One region of the Streptomyces sp. NPDC047049 genome, then DNA from elsewhere that is predicted to be linked to it. Evidence: riboswitches for the same ligand, from Rfam matches in the RefSeq annotation. Region 1 holds a riboswitch; each other region holds the start of a gene.
What was found. Region 1 has a riboswitch for cobalamin ahead of ABZ851_RS27905 (CbtB-domain containing protein). Riboswitches for the same ligand answer to the same signal wherever they lie in the genome.

Region 1 (4,302 bases):
GCTTCCCGGCGGGGTGCGCAGCGGTCGGCCGCCGACCGGCTCGCCCCTGTGAAGGGCCTGCGGTCGGCGGCTGTCGCCTGCCCTCGGGGAGGGCGCGTCACGTGCCGCGACGGCTCTTCGACGCTGCGGCGACACACATGGCACCCAGCAGGAACGTCAGGGCACCGATGACGACGTTGTTCCAGATGACACCGGCGTCCGGGCTGCTGCCCACGATCCAGGGCGAGATGATCATCCATACACCGATCGCGCACATCGCGCCGCTCAGGCCGTACATCCGCTCCGGGGTGACCGTGAAGCCGACCGCCAGGAGGGCGATCGCGATACCGAGGATGAGGTTGTGCGTCACGAGCGCCGGCTGTGCGGCGGTGAAGTGGAGGATCCAGGGCGAGACGGCGCAGTACAGACCGACCAGCAACACCGGCCCGTCGACGAGTACCACGTCACGCCCGCCGAGCACCCGCTCGTACCGAGCCTGCATCTCAGAAGCATCGGGGTGACCTGCGAGATCTCCCCTGTGGTGTGAGACGTCGGCCATGCGACTCGCCTCCTTCACTCGCGGTCTGGCCGTTCCGCGTGGCATCGGGCCTCGCACTTTTTATTCTGCGCTTATGTCGCCTTTATGTGTAGATGAAGTGGCAAGCGAATTTTGCCGGACAACGGCCGTACCGCCGTCACCTGCGGTCCGGCGCCCGCCCCAGACCCAGATTCCAGCGCCCGCCGCGGCCGCTCAGCTCGGTCACGGTCAGCGGCGGCACATCCAGCCGCCAGAACGCCTCCACGGGAACCCCGAGCGCGCAGACCGCCGCCGCGCGGACGACATCCGGCTCGACCACGGCCAGCACCCGGCCCGCGGCCGGCGCCATCCGCGTCAGCCAGGCCCCGACCCGGTCGCAGAGCTGCCGCAGCGACTCCCCGCCGTGCCCCGCGAAGTCCGGGTCCGACAGCCAGGCGGACACCGCGAGCGGTTCGGCGTCGGCGACCTCCGCCAGGGTGCGGCCGCGCCAGGTACCCATCGCACAGCCCGCCAGCTCCGGCGCGGGACGGACCGGAAGACCGAGTTCCGCGGCCGTGCTCCGGCACCGGGCGGAGGGCGAGACAACGGTCCGGCCGGCGGCGGCGAGCGTTCCGGCCGCCTCCCGGACGCGGCGCAGCCCGGCCTCGCTCAGCGGGCCGTCGTCGTCGAACCGCACCTCGCGCTGGGCGTCGCCCGCGGCCGGTGAGACCAACATCACCCGAGTTGTCATGACCTCTTCTTTCGCTGTTCACCGGCACCGGCAACGCCGTACCCGCACAAGGGAGTTGCCCGGCCCACGCGCCGCGCCCCGCACCACTCCGCCCCCTCCGCGGCCTTGGCCCGGGGTCGGGTTCGCGGTACGTTCCCGATGATATTGACGACGACATGACGGAAGCCGGTGGGATCCCGGCGCGGTCGCGCCACTGTATGTCCGGTTTTTTCCAGCCCAACAGGGCCGGAACCGGGCGAGCCAGACCCGGCATGTCGTTACGCACTTCCACGAACAGGGACGCGAGTTCCCCGCACAGGAGGTTCCGCCATGGCCCAGACCATCGCACCGCCGGCCACCGGCGCCGTCACCCCGGCCCCGCTCCCCCTCAAAGCCATTGCCCCCTGGGCGCTGTTCTTCGGCGTCCTGATGCTCGTTCTGCTGTACTTCATCGGCGCGGAGCAGGGCGCCACCTCGCTGCTCTCCGGCACGGAGGTCCACGAGTGGGTCCACGACGGGCGCCACCTGCTCGGCTTCCCCTGCCACTGATCGGACGGCGCATCCATGAACTCCGTCACCATCAGAAACCTCCTGGTGCGCGGGATGCTCGCCGGTCTGGCCGCCGGTGTCCTGGCCCTCGTCGTCGCCTATCTGCTGGGCGAACCGCAGGTGGACGCCGCCATCGCGTTCGAGGAAGCACACAGCCACGAACACGAGATGGAGGTCGTCAGCCGCGGTGTGCAGTCCACGGCGGGCCTGGCCACCGGCGTGCTGGTCTACGGCGTGGCACTGGGCGGCATCGCCGCACTCGCCTTCTGCTTCGCCCTCGGGCGGATCGGCAGGTTCGGTGCCCGCGCCACGGCCGCGCTGCTCTCCGGCGCGGCGCTGCTGGCCGTCTACCTCGTCCCGTTCCTGAAGTACCCGGCGAATCCGCCGTCCGTCGGTGACCCCGACACGATCGGCAAACGCACCGCCCTGTACTTCCTGATGATGCTGCTCGGCATCCTGCTGGCCGTCGCCGCCACGATCCTCGGCCGGCGGCTGGCTCCGCAGCTGGGCAACTGGTACGCGGCGGTCGCGGCCGGCGCCGCGTTCGTCGTCGCCATCGGCCTCGCCTATGCGTTCCTGCCGGCCGTCAACGAGGTGCCGCACGACTTCTCGGCCACGCTGCTCTGGCAGTTCCGGCTGTCGGCGATCACCATTCAACTGGTGCTGTGGAGCGCCTTCGGGCTGGTCTTCGGCCACCTCGCGGAGCGGGTCGTGCCGACCCGGTCCCGGGCCACCGCGGCCGAGGCGGCACCCGCCGTCTCCTGATCCCGCGTGACCGAGGAAGGGCCCGCGACGCCGGATGTCGCGGGCCCTTTCCCGTGGTGGGGGTTCCCGTGGTGCGGGTTCCCGTGGCGCGGTTCCCTGTGGTGCGTTTCCCGTGGTGCGGGGCGTGTCCTCAAGCGGCCGCACGCACGGGGCGCCGCGCCTCGTGAGGACCTTCAGGACAGGCCGGGGATGCCGTCCAGATGCGGCAGATCGTGGTCCAGGCGCTCCCGTTTGGCGCGGAGGTAGCGGATGTTCTCCGCACGGGGCGTCATCAGCAGCGGGACCTGTTCGGCGACGGCGATGCCGTGCCGCAGCAGCGCCTCGCGCTTGCGCGGATTGTTCGACAGCAGCCGCACCGACCGGACGCCGAGGTCCAGCAGCATCTCCGCGGCGACGGCGTAGTCACGGGCGTCGACCGGCAGCCCGAGCGCGATGTTCGCCTCGACCGTGTCCAGCCCGCCCTCCTGCAGCTTCATCGCCCGGAGCTTGGCCAACAGGCCGATCCCCCGGCCCTCGTGGCCCTGGAGATAGACCAGAATGCCGCGCCCTTCCGCCACGATCGCCCGTAGCGCGGCGTCCAATTGATCGCCGCATTCACAGTGGCTGGAGGAGAAGACATCACCGGTGAGGCATTCCGAATGCACCCGGGTCAGCACCGTCTCTCCCCCGACCTCACCGTGGACCAGAGCTACTTGCTCGATCCCGGTACGGCGGTCCAGATAGCCGACGGCGAGGAATTCACCATATGTGGTGGGCAGCCTGGCCGTCACCACCTGTTCCACATCGGGTTTGCGGCCGAGGGCATCATCGATTGCGACACGGAGGTCGGGGCGGGCATCGTTGTCGGCGTCCATCATGGCGCGATCGTACCCGCGGCGGGAATGGATCGACGGTAGTCACTCAGAACACAACAAGTATGCTGCGAGAACCATGACTCGGTGGGTCAGCGACGAAAGGCCGCAGCACACGATGACCGCTTCGGGACACCCGACTCCGGCGCCCGGCCTGTTGCCGGCGGACACCACACAGGACGTACGGACACGGCGGCCGACGATGGCCGTGCTGCCCATCGGCAGCTTCGAACAACACGGTGACTTCCTGCCGTTGACCACCGATACCGTCATCGCCTGCACCATCGCCCGGGAGGTGGCCGCCGGCCGTCCCGTGCAGCTGCTGCCGCCGCTGACGGTGTCCTGTTCCCACGAACACGCCGCCTGGCCGGGGACGGTGAGCATTTCGGCGCGCACCCTGCATGCGGTCGTCACGGACATCGCTGATTCGCTCCGCAAGTCCGGTATCGGCACGTTGATTCTCGTGAACGGACACGGTGGAAATTACGTGCTGCGCAATGTCGTTCAGGAATCCGCGGGGCGCGGCATGCGGATGGCGCTCTTCCCCGGATCGGCCGACTGGGACGCCGCGCGCACCCGGGCCGGGGTGCAGACCTCCGGGCACACCGATATGCATGCCGGAGAGGCCGAGACGTCCATTCTGCTGTACGCCCATCCCGAATTGGTCAAGGAAGGCTACGAATCGGCGGATTGCGTCGCCGATGACCGGAAGCACCTGCTCACGCTCGGCATGCCGGCGTATACCGAATCCGGGGTCATCGGGCGCCCGTCGCTGGCCTCCGCCCACAAGGGACGGGAATTGCTGGCCGGCCTGGTCGAGGCATTCGACGAATATGCCGCGCTGTTCGGCGCAGGAACGGAAGACCATGACTGAGGTACTCGACACGGCGGCCGCCTGGGAGCGGCTGCGG
Region 2 (4,302 bases), on a different contig from region 1:
GCGGCTGGTCGGCCGGCACGAGCGGTTCGGACGTCCGCGCGCCGACGCCGAGCGGTTCGTACACACCTCGGACGAGGCCAACGCCCGTGTGGTGGCGGCCACCCGCGACCGCGCCGACCTCGTCATCACCTTCGCACCCGAAGAGGCCCCACCTCCACCGAGCGCATGACCCCGCTCCCCCACCGCCGCCGGTCGGCGAGCAGCCCGGCCACCGACAGCGCACCCCATCCGACGGACACCGCCACCGCCGACAGCTTCCGGCCGCGCCCCGGCAGCGTCGCACCGAGCAGGACGGCGTCCCCGAAGTCCGCCGCGATCCGCACATACGCGGCGGTACGCAGAGCCGGCCCTTCCGGAGCCAGCGTCATCGCCAGCCCGCTCACCGCGTCCCGCCAGGCCAGCGGGCGCAGTGCGGTACGGGTCGCCGGCCCGGTCCGCCCCCGGGCGTCGGCCAGCCCGGAGGGCCGGGCCAGCAGCTCGGGCAGCGCCGCCACCGCCACTCCGTACACGGCCGTGGCCACCCCGACCGCACGCAACAAACCGACCTTCATCCACCGTCCCCTTCTCTTTCCCTCGTCGCTTCTCAGCGACTGCTCCCCATCGACCGGCCGCACGAGCCCCTGTCACCCCGCCGCCTTCTCCCTCCTCTTCCTTTCTCTTTCTTTCCGCGAAGCCCCCCTTCCCAAACGACATCAGCGATGTCATCCTGACATCATGAGTGTCAGTGAGAAGCCTGCCGGAGACGCGAAAAACGCCGACGGCGGAGAGCCGTCGCCCACCGAAGACCTGCTGTACGGCGTCCTCCGACGCCTGTGGCCGCTGCATCGCACGGTCGTCCGCGCGGTGGAACACGAGCTGGTGGGCACGGGCATGACCGCCGGCGAGCACGCGCTGCTGGACGCGCTGCGCGCCGAAGGCCCGCGCACCGTGCCGCAGTTGGCGCGCGGGATGGGGCTCGACCGGCAGCCGGTGCAGCGCTGGGTGAACCACGCCGTCGAGCTGGGCCTGGTCGTGACCGCCCCGAACCCCGCACACCGCCGCTCGTCCCTGATCCGGCTCACCGACGAGGGCACGGAGGCGATACGCGGTGTCCGGGAATCCGAGGCGGCGGAGCTGAGGCAGCGGCTGACCGACCTGTCCGCCGAGGACGTCCGCACGACGCTGCACGTTCTGGACCGGCTCGGCGAGGAGTTCCGGCAGCTGGCGGACGGTTCACGCGTAACACCGGAGGAAACCGGCAGTTGCGGCAGCAGCGGCAAGAGCGACGACAATGGCATCACGCCCACCTCATCGCATCCGGTACACAAAGGACGGCCCGCAAGATGACCCGAGGAATCACCGACTGGTCCGAGATCGACAACGGGCTCGTGCCGGTCGACGACGGTGAGCTGTTCTACGAAACGGCCGGCTCGGGCCCCGCGGTGGTGCTGCTCCACGGCGGCATGCTCGACCAGCACATGTGGGACGAGCAGTTCGCCTGGCTGGTGAACTCCGGCCTGCGCGCGATCCGTTACGACTTCCGCGGTCACGGCCTGTCCTCGACCGTCACCGGGGACTACGCGAACCACGACGACCTGTGCGCCCTGCTCGACGCCCTCGATGTTCCCGACGCCGTCCTCGTCGGCCTCTCCCATGGCGCGCGGGTCGCGCTCGACACGGCCATAGCCCGCCCGGAGCGGGTGACGGCCCTCGCGCTCGCCTCCCCCGGCATCAGCGGCCGCGCCTTCACCGACCCCTTCCTCCTGGAACACATCAAGGCGCAGGTGGCGGCGATCGGCGCACCGGACGGCGCGGAACGCTATGTCGAGCACTTCCTGCGGATGTGGGTGGACGGACCGCACCGCGAGCCCTTTGCGGTGCACCCGGGATTCCGTGAGCGGATGCGCGCCTCGGCCGAGGCCAATGTGGAGGTCCATGCCGAGGGTGCGGGCGCCGGCATACCCCTTGAAGCCGGCGCCGCCGACCGCCTGAGCGAGATACGGGTGCCCACCGTCGTGTTCGACGGCGACCTCGACAGCAGGGACATCTCCGCCAATGCCCATGCGATCACGCTGACCGTTCCCGGCGCCCGAAGAGTCCGGATACCGGGCGCGGCGCATATGGTCAATCTGGAGAACACCGCACTCTTCGACCACGAACTCCACGCCTTCCTCTCCTCCCTGGACTACTGAGGGCTGCTGAGGGCACTGCGGACCGCTGGGGCCCACTGCGGCCTGCTGAGGCTGAGGCTTGCTGAGGACTGCCGCGGTCTGCTGCTCCGCCGCGGACCACGACTCCCTCCCCGAGACCGCCGGCGCAAAAGGCGACCGGGGCCGCAGCGACCACCCCCCGGCAGTTAGAGTGACCGGGCCGTGGTGTTCGGGAAGCCGGTGACGGACCTTGGGGTTCCAGACCGGAGCGGCCCTCGCCACTGTGATCGGGGAGTTTCCGCCCCTTCCGCAGGCGCACGGCGCGCCTGCGGCGCCACTGACCGCGACCGCGGCCGGGAAGGCGGGGCGGGCGCGTGCACCCGTAAGCCAGGAGACCGGCCACGGCATCTCACGAAGTGATCCACGAGGTGCTGGAGCGTGACCGCCGGATGGCCCTGTCCACCGATACCCCGACCACCCCTGCCTCCGCGGCGTTCCGCTGGCGCCGGCAGGACACCGTCCGCACCGCGGGCCTGATGGCCGTCATAACCGGCCTCCACGTCATCGCCTTCGGCGTGCTCTTCCTGCTCGTGGTGCCGCACCACTACGCCGTGGGCAGCCAGGTATTCGGCGTGGGGCTCGGCGTCACCGCCTACACCCTCGGGATGCGGCACGCCTTCGACGCCGACCACATCGCCGCCATCGACAACACCACCCGCAAGCTGATGGCCGACGGCAAGCGGCCGGTCTCGGTCGGCTTCTGGTTCGCCCTGGGCCACTCCAGCGTGGTCGTCGTGATGGCGGCCCTGGTGACGGGCGGCGCCCAGCTCGCCGGCACGCTGCTCAACGACGAGTCCCGTACGCACCAGATCCTCGGCACGATCGGCACCACGATCTCGGGGAGCTTTCTCTACCTCATCGCCGCCCTCAACCTGATCGCGCTGGCCGGGATCTGGCGGGTCTTCCGCGGTATGCGCAACGGCCACTACGACGAGGCCGAGCTGGAGCAGCGCCTCGACTCGCGCGGCTTCATGAACCGCTTCCTGGGACGGTTCACCCGCTCGATCTCCCGTCCCGGCCAGATGTTCCCGCTCGGCTTCCTCTTCGGGCTCGGCTTCGACACCGCGACCGAAGTGACGCTGATGGTGATGGCGGGCAGCGGCGCCGCGGCCGGCCTGCCCTGGTACGCCGTGCTGTGCCTGCCGCTGCTCTTCGCCGCCGGCATGAGCCTCTTCGACACCCTCGACGGCACCTTCATGAACTTCGCCTACCAGTGGGCGTTCTCCAACCCGGTGCGCAAGGTCTACTACAACCTCACCATCACCGGCCTGTCGATCGCCGTCGCCTTCTTCATCGGCACGATCGAGCTGGTGACCGTGCTGCACGAGAAACTCGCCCTCAACGACCCGCTGACCGGCTGGATTTCCGGCCTCGACCTCGACAATGTCGGCTTCCTCATCGTCGGCCTGTTCGTGGTGGTGTGGGCCGCGGCGCTGGCGTACTGGCGACTGACCGGCGTCGAAAAGCGCTGGGCGGAGCGGGCGGAACGAGCACAGCGAACCCGGCCGACGGAGCAGGCGGACCCGGACGGGCCTGCCACGCCGGACTCCTGAGGCGCGTGGGCCCTACGCCCCGCAGACCTCCCGGCGCCCGTAGTGGCGCCGGGACACCGCCGCCCCTTCAGGTGGCCGAGCCGGCCGCCGCCCCCGTCGCCAGATCCGGTCCCCAGCGCTGCAGCGCCTCCGCCAGATCGAGTGGCCGCAGCCGCTCCGGCTGGTCCGGTCCCGGCCAGTCCTCCCGCGGGACCCGCCACATCACCTCGAACTCGTTGCCGTCCGGATCCTTGGCGTACAGCGACTTGGCAACGAGGTGATCACTCGATCCCACCAGCGCACCCCGCTCGACGAGCTGCGCATGGGCCGCGACCAGCTCACCGAGCGTGCCGATCTCCCAGGCCAGGTGGTAGAGCCCGACCCGCCCGGCCTCGGGTCCCGGTGCCTGTGCTCCCACCGCGAACAGTGCCAGATCGTGATCGTTGAGTGAGCCGCGAGCACTGAGGAAAGCAGCCCGTCCCGGCACCTCCATCCCCACCGTGAGCCCCAGCGCCTCGGTGTAGAAGGCCACCGACCGCCCCACATCACGGACGTAAAGCACCGCGTGGTTCAGACGTTGT
Region 3 (4,302 bases), on a different contig from region 1:
GAACTGGGCGGCTCCCACGAGCTGAGCTTCTCGGTCCGGCACCAGCTGGCCCGCTGGCACGGCGCCCGCGGCGACGCCCACGAGGCCGTCGCGATCCTCGGTCCCCTCGTCACCGAGCAGCAGCGGGTGCTCGGCGCGCAGGATTACCGCACGCTGGCTTCCCAGGGGCTGCTGAGCCGCTACTCGAGCTGATCCCCCTCGCTCACCTGGCCAGGGCCGGGTCGTCGCACCACCGCGACGGCGCGGCCCGCCGCCGTTTCCGTACGTGCCGCCCAGTGCCTACAACGACGAGCGGTGCGCACAGTTGGATGCCGCGCGCACCGTCGGCAGGGCTGCAGGCGCTCACCACCAGCACGCCACCACCGACCAGCGCAAGAGCGGTGCCCGGCCGGATTACCAAGGCAGCTGTCCCAGTACCAATGGCAAGGGTGTCCGGCCGCCCGGGCGCCGACGCCACTCCGTGCGTCGCGAGGCGGAGGCAGTGGCAGCGCCGGTCAGCGGATCTCGCTCGTCGTCCGGCGGTAGGTGGAGCGCCGGTCGTCGATCTCGGCCCAGCGGTCGCCGTAGACGTTCTCGGTGATGCCCGGCTCCCGCAGGAAGTCGTGCGGGAAGCCCAGCGGTACCGCGCTGCACCGGTCGAGCCGCGCCTGCGCGTCGGCGTCGAGCGTGACCTCCACCGCGGCGAGGTTGTCGAGCAGCTGGCTCTCCTTGGTGGCGGCGATGATCGGGATGATGTTGCCGGGCCGGCCGCGCAGCCACGCCAGCGCCACCTGCGCCGGGCTCCAGCCGCCCTGCTCGGCGATCTCCAGCACCGCGGTGACGGTCTCCTCGGTGTGGTGGTCCGACCGGTCCGCCTCGCCGACGGCATGCAGCCGGCCCTTCTCCCCGCGGCGGTACTTACCGGTGAGCCGGCCGGCCGCGAGCGGCGCCCAGGCCAGTACGGCCAGGTCGAAGGCGCGGGCCTGCGGCAGCAGTTCGCGCTCCGGCGTCCGCTCCAGCAGGTTGTAGCGCAGCTGCGAGCCGGCGAACGCGGTCCAGCCGCGCAGCTCGGCGAGGGTGTTCGCCTGCGCGATCTCCCAGGCGGGCCAGTCGGAGACGCCGAGGTAGAGCACCTTTCCCGAGCGCACCAGGTCGTCGAGCGCCCGCATCACCTCCTCCACGGGCGTGAAGTTGTCCCGTGCGTGCACCCACAGCACATCGAGATGGTCGGTGCGCATGCGCTCCAGGCTCTCCTCCACCGACCGGACCAGGTTCTTGCGGTGGTTGCCCGCCGCGTTCACATCGCCCTTGCGGGTCGCGCAGGTGTATTTGCTCGCCAGCACGAAGCGGTCCCGGCGGCCTTCGAGCAGTTCCCCCAGGATCCGCTCCGAGGTGCCGTCGGTGTAGTTGTTGGCGGTGTCGACGAAGTTGCCGCCGGCCTCGGCGTAGGCGTCCAGGATCCGGCGGCTGGTGTCCTTGGCGGCGCCCCAGCCCCAGTCCTCGCCGATGGTCATCGCCCCCAGGCTCAGCTCGCTCACCCGCAGGCCGGTCCTGCCGAACAGTGTGTAGCGCACGTGGTTCCCTTCGATCAGCGCAGCTCTCCGGTAGTGCGTTCACGCTAGGAGCTGGAGCGCCCTCCAACGCAAGGCGCGGCCGGGCGTGGGGGTCCGGTTCCGGCCTCTTCGGCGGCGTGGACCGGGCGGGCGAGCGAGCGGGCGAGCGGGCCCTGCCGGTGTGCCCTGGGGAGACGTCCCCGAGGAACACCCCCTACGGAGCCATGTCCTGGGGAACATCCTTTACGGAGACACCCCCGGGAACCCATGCCCTAGGGTGGGCCGGGCAATGGTTCGCCCTGTCCGCCAGGCAGGCGCGTCGTAAGAGGGAACCCGGTGGAAGTCCGGGACTGCCCCGCAGCGGTGAGTGGGAACGACCGCCGTCATACGCACTGGGCCCGGCCGGGTCTGGGAAGCGACGGCCAGTAGATGTCCGCCTTGGTGGATGTGCCCGCGAGTCCGAAGACCTGCCAGTGCCCCCGTGCGACCGGTGCGCGGGGAGATCTCGGTGACCTCGAGGGCGGGTCGGCGGACATCAGACGGGTACGTCCGGCTTGTTGGCGCCGGGGCCCGTCCGGATCGCCGTCCCTTCGCGTCCTCGACCCGTCCCGTGGTCCATGGAGACATACTCGCGAAGGAGAGTTCCGTGACCAGCACGTCCGCAGCCGCGGCAGCACGCGCCACCGTGCACGGCTACCCCCGTCAGGGGCCGAACCGTGAACTGAAGAAGGCCATCGAGGGCTACTGGAAGGGCCGCGTCGGCGCCGACGCCCTGCGCGCCACCGCCGCCGGACTGCGCCGCGGCAATTGGCGGCAGCTCGCCGAGGCCGGTGTCCACGAGGTGCCGACCGGCGACTTCTCGTACTACGACCATGTGCTGGACACCAGCGTCATGGTCGGCGCCGTCCCGGACCGCCACCGCGCCGCCGTCGCCGACGACGCCCTCGACGGCTACTTCGCGATGGCCCGCGGCACACAGGAGGTGGCGCCGCTGGAGATGACCAAGTGGTTCGACACCAACTACCACTACCTGGTACCGGAGTTGGGGCCGGACACGGTCTTCGCCGCGGACTCCGCCAAGCAGGTCGCCGAGCTGACCGAGGCGCTGGGTCTCGGTCTGACCGCTCGTCCGGTCCTCGTCGGGCCGGTCACCTATCTGCTGCTGGCCAAGCCCGCGCCCGGTGTGGCGCCCGGTTTTGATCCGCTGACGCTGCTCGACCGGCTGCTGCCCGTCTACGCCGAGGTCCTTGCCGATCTGCGGGCGGCCGGCGCCAAGTGGGTGCAGCTGGACGAACCGGCGCTGGTGCAGGACCGCTCCCCCGCCGAGCTGAACGCCACGGCCCGCGCCTACCGCGACCTCGGCTCCCTCGTCGACCGTCCCCAGCTGCTGGTCGCCTCGTACTTCGACCGGCTGGGCGAGGCGCTGCCGGTACTGGCGAAGGCGCCCGTCGAGGGGCTGGCGCTGGACTTCACCGGCGCCGCGGCCGGCAACCTCGGGGAGCTGGCGGCGGTCGGCGGACTGCCCGGCAAGCGGCTGGTCGCCGGTGTCGTCGACGGCCGCAATGTGTGGATCAACGACCTCGGGAAGTCGCTGGCCACGGTGGGCACGCTCCTCGGCCTGGCCGAGCGGGTCGATGTGTCGACCTCCTGCTCCCTGCTGCACGTCCCGCTGGACGCCGCCGCCGAGCGCGATATCGACCCGCAGATCGCCCGCTGGCTGGCCTTCGCCCGACAGAAGACGGCGGAGGTCGTGACGCTGGCGCGCGGTCTGGCCCGGGGCACCGGCGCCATCGCCGCCGAACTCGCCGCCAACCGCGCCGGCCTGGCCTCCCGTACGCGTTCCGCCCTCACCCACGACCCGGCCGTGCGCGCCCGCGCCGCGGCCGTCACCGATGCCGACGGCCGCCGTTCGCAGGCGTACGCCGAGCGGAGTGCCGCCCAGCGCGCCCACCTCGGGCTGCCGCCGCTGCCGACCACCACCATCGGCTCGTTCCCGCAGACCGCCGAACTGCGCACGGCCCGCGCCGACCTGCGGGCCGGGCGGATCGGCACCGCGGGCTACGAGGAGCGCATCGCGGCCGAGATCCGCGAGGTTCTGGCCTTCCAGGAGAAGGCCGGCCTCGATGTCCTGGTGCACGGAGAGCCGGAGCGCAACGACATGGTGCAGTACTTCGCCGAACAGCTCACCGGCTACCTCGCCACCCGGCACGGCTGGGTGCAGTCCTACGGCACCCGCTACGTCCGCCCGCCGGTCCTGGCCGGGGACATCTCCCGGCCGGAGCCGATGACGGTCCGCTGGACGACTTACGCCCAGTCGCTCACCGACCGGCCCGTCAAGGGCATGCTCACCGGCCCGGTCACCATGCTCGCCTGGTCCTTCGTCCGCGACGACCAGCCGCTGGGCGAGACCGCCCGGCAGGTGGCCCTCGCCCTGCGCGACGAGGTGCGTGACCTGGAGGCGGCGGGAACGTCGGTCATCCAGGTCGACGAGCCCGCACTGCGCGAAACCCTGCCCCTGCGCGCCGCCGGCCAGTCCGCGTACCTGGACTGGGCCACCGAGGCGTTCCGCCTCACCACCGGCGGGGTCCGTCCGGACACCCAGATCCACACGCACATGTGCTACGCGGAGTTCGGCGACATCCTGCGCGCCATCGACGATCTCGACGCCGATGTCATCAGTCTGGAGGCGGCCCGCTCCCATATGCAGGTCGCCGGGGAGCTCGCCACGGCGGGATATCCGCGCGAGGTGGGACCCGGTGTCCATGACATC

Region 2: it holds a riboswitch for cobalamin, as region 1 does, so the genes downstream of both, ABZ851_RS07215 (HoxN/HupN/NixA family nickel/cobalt transporter) here and ABZ851_RS27905 (CbtB-domain containing protein) in region 1, are expected to answer to the same signal.
Region 3: it holds a riboswitch for cobalamin, as region 1 does, so the genes downstream of both, metE (5-methyltetrahydropteroyltriglutamate--homocysteine S-methyltransferase) here and ABZ851_RS27905 (CbtB-domain containing protein) in region 1, are expected to answer to the same signal.

Annotation. Positions count from the first base shown of each region.
Region 1 covers NZ_JBEYVM010000016.1:65,712-70,013, forward strand. The annotation lists gene ABZ851_RS27895 (SPW repeat protein) at 98-538, opposite strand; gene ABZ851_RS27900 (histidine phosphatase family protein) at 675-1,247, opposite strand; cobalamin riboswitch at 1,348-1,513, shown strand; gene ABZ851_RS27905 (CbtB-domain containing protein) at 1,557-1,775, shown strand; gene ABZ851_RS27910 (CbtA family protein) at 1,791-2,540, shown strand; gene ribA (GTP cyclohydrolase II) at 2,714-3,394, opposite strand; gene ABZ851_RS27920 (creatininase family protein) at 3,510-4,265, shown strand; partial or broken gene ABZ851_RS27925 (RibD family protein) at 4,258-4,302, shown strand, end outside.
Region 2 covers NZ_JBEYVM010000002.1:705,657-709,958, reverse strand. The annotation lists gene ABZ851_RS07235 (nucleoside/nucleotide kinase family protein) at 1-169, shown strand, start outside; gene ABZ851_RS07230 (hypothetical protein) at 126-551, opposite strand; gene ABZ851_RS07225 (MarR family winged helix-turn-helix transcriptional regulator) at 715-1,326, shown strand; gene ABZ851_RS07220 (alpha/beta fold hydrolase) at 1,323-2,171, shown strand; cobalamin riboswitch at 2,336-2,548, shown strand; gene ABZ851_RS07215 (HoxN/HupN/NixA family nickel/cobalt transporter) at 2,546-3,742, shown strand; gene ABZ851_RS07210 (VOC family protein) at 3,810-4,302, opposite strand, start outside.
Region 3 covers NZ_JBEYVM010000017.1:104,769-109,070, forward strand. The annotation lists gene ABZ851_RS28865 (tetratricopeptide repeat protein) at 1-192, shown strand, start outside; gene ABZ851_RS28870 (aldo/keto reductase) at 495-1,553, opposite strand; cobalamin riboswitch at 1,806-2,022, shown strand; gene metE (5-methyltetrahydropteroyltriglutamate--homocysteine S-methyltransferase) at 2,179-4,302, shown strand, end outside.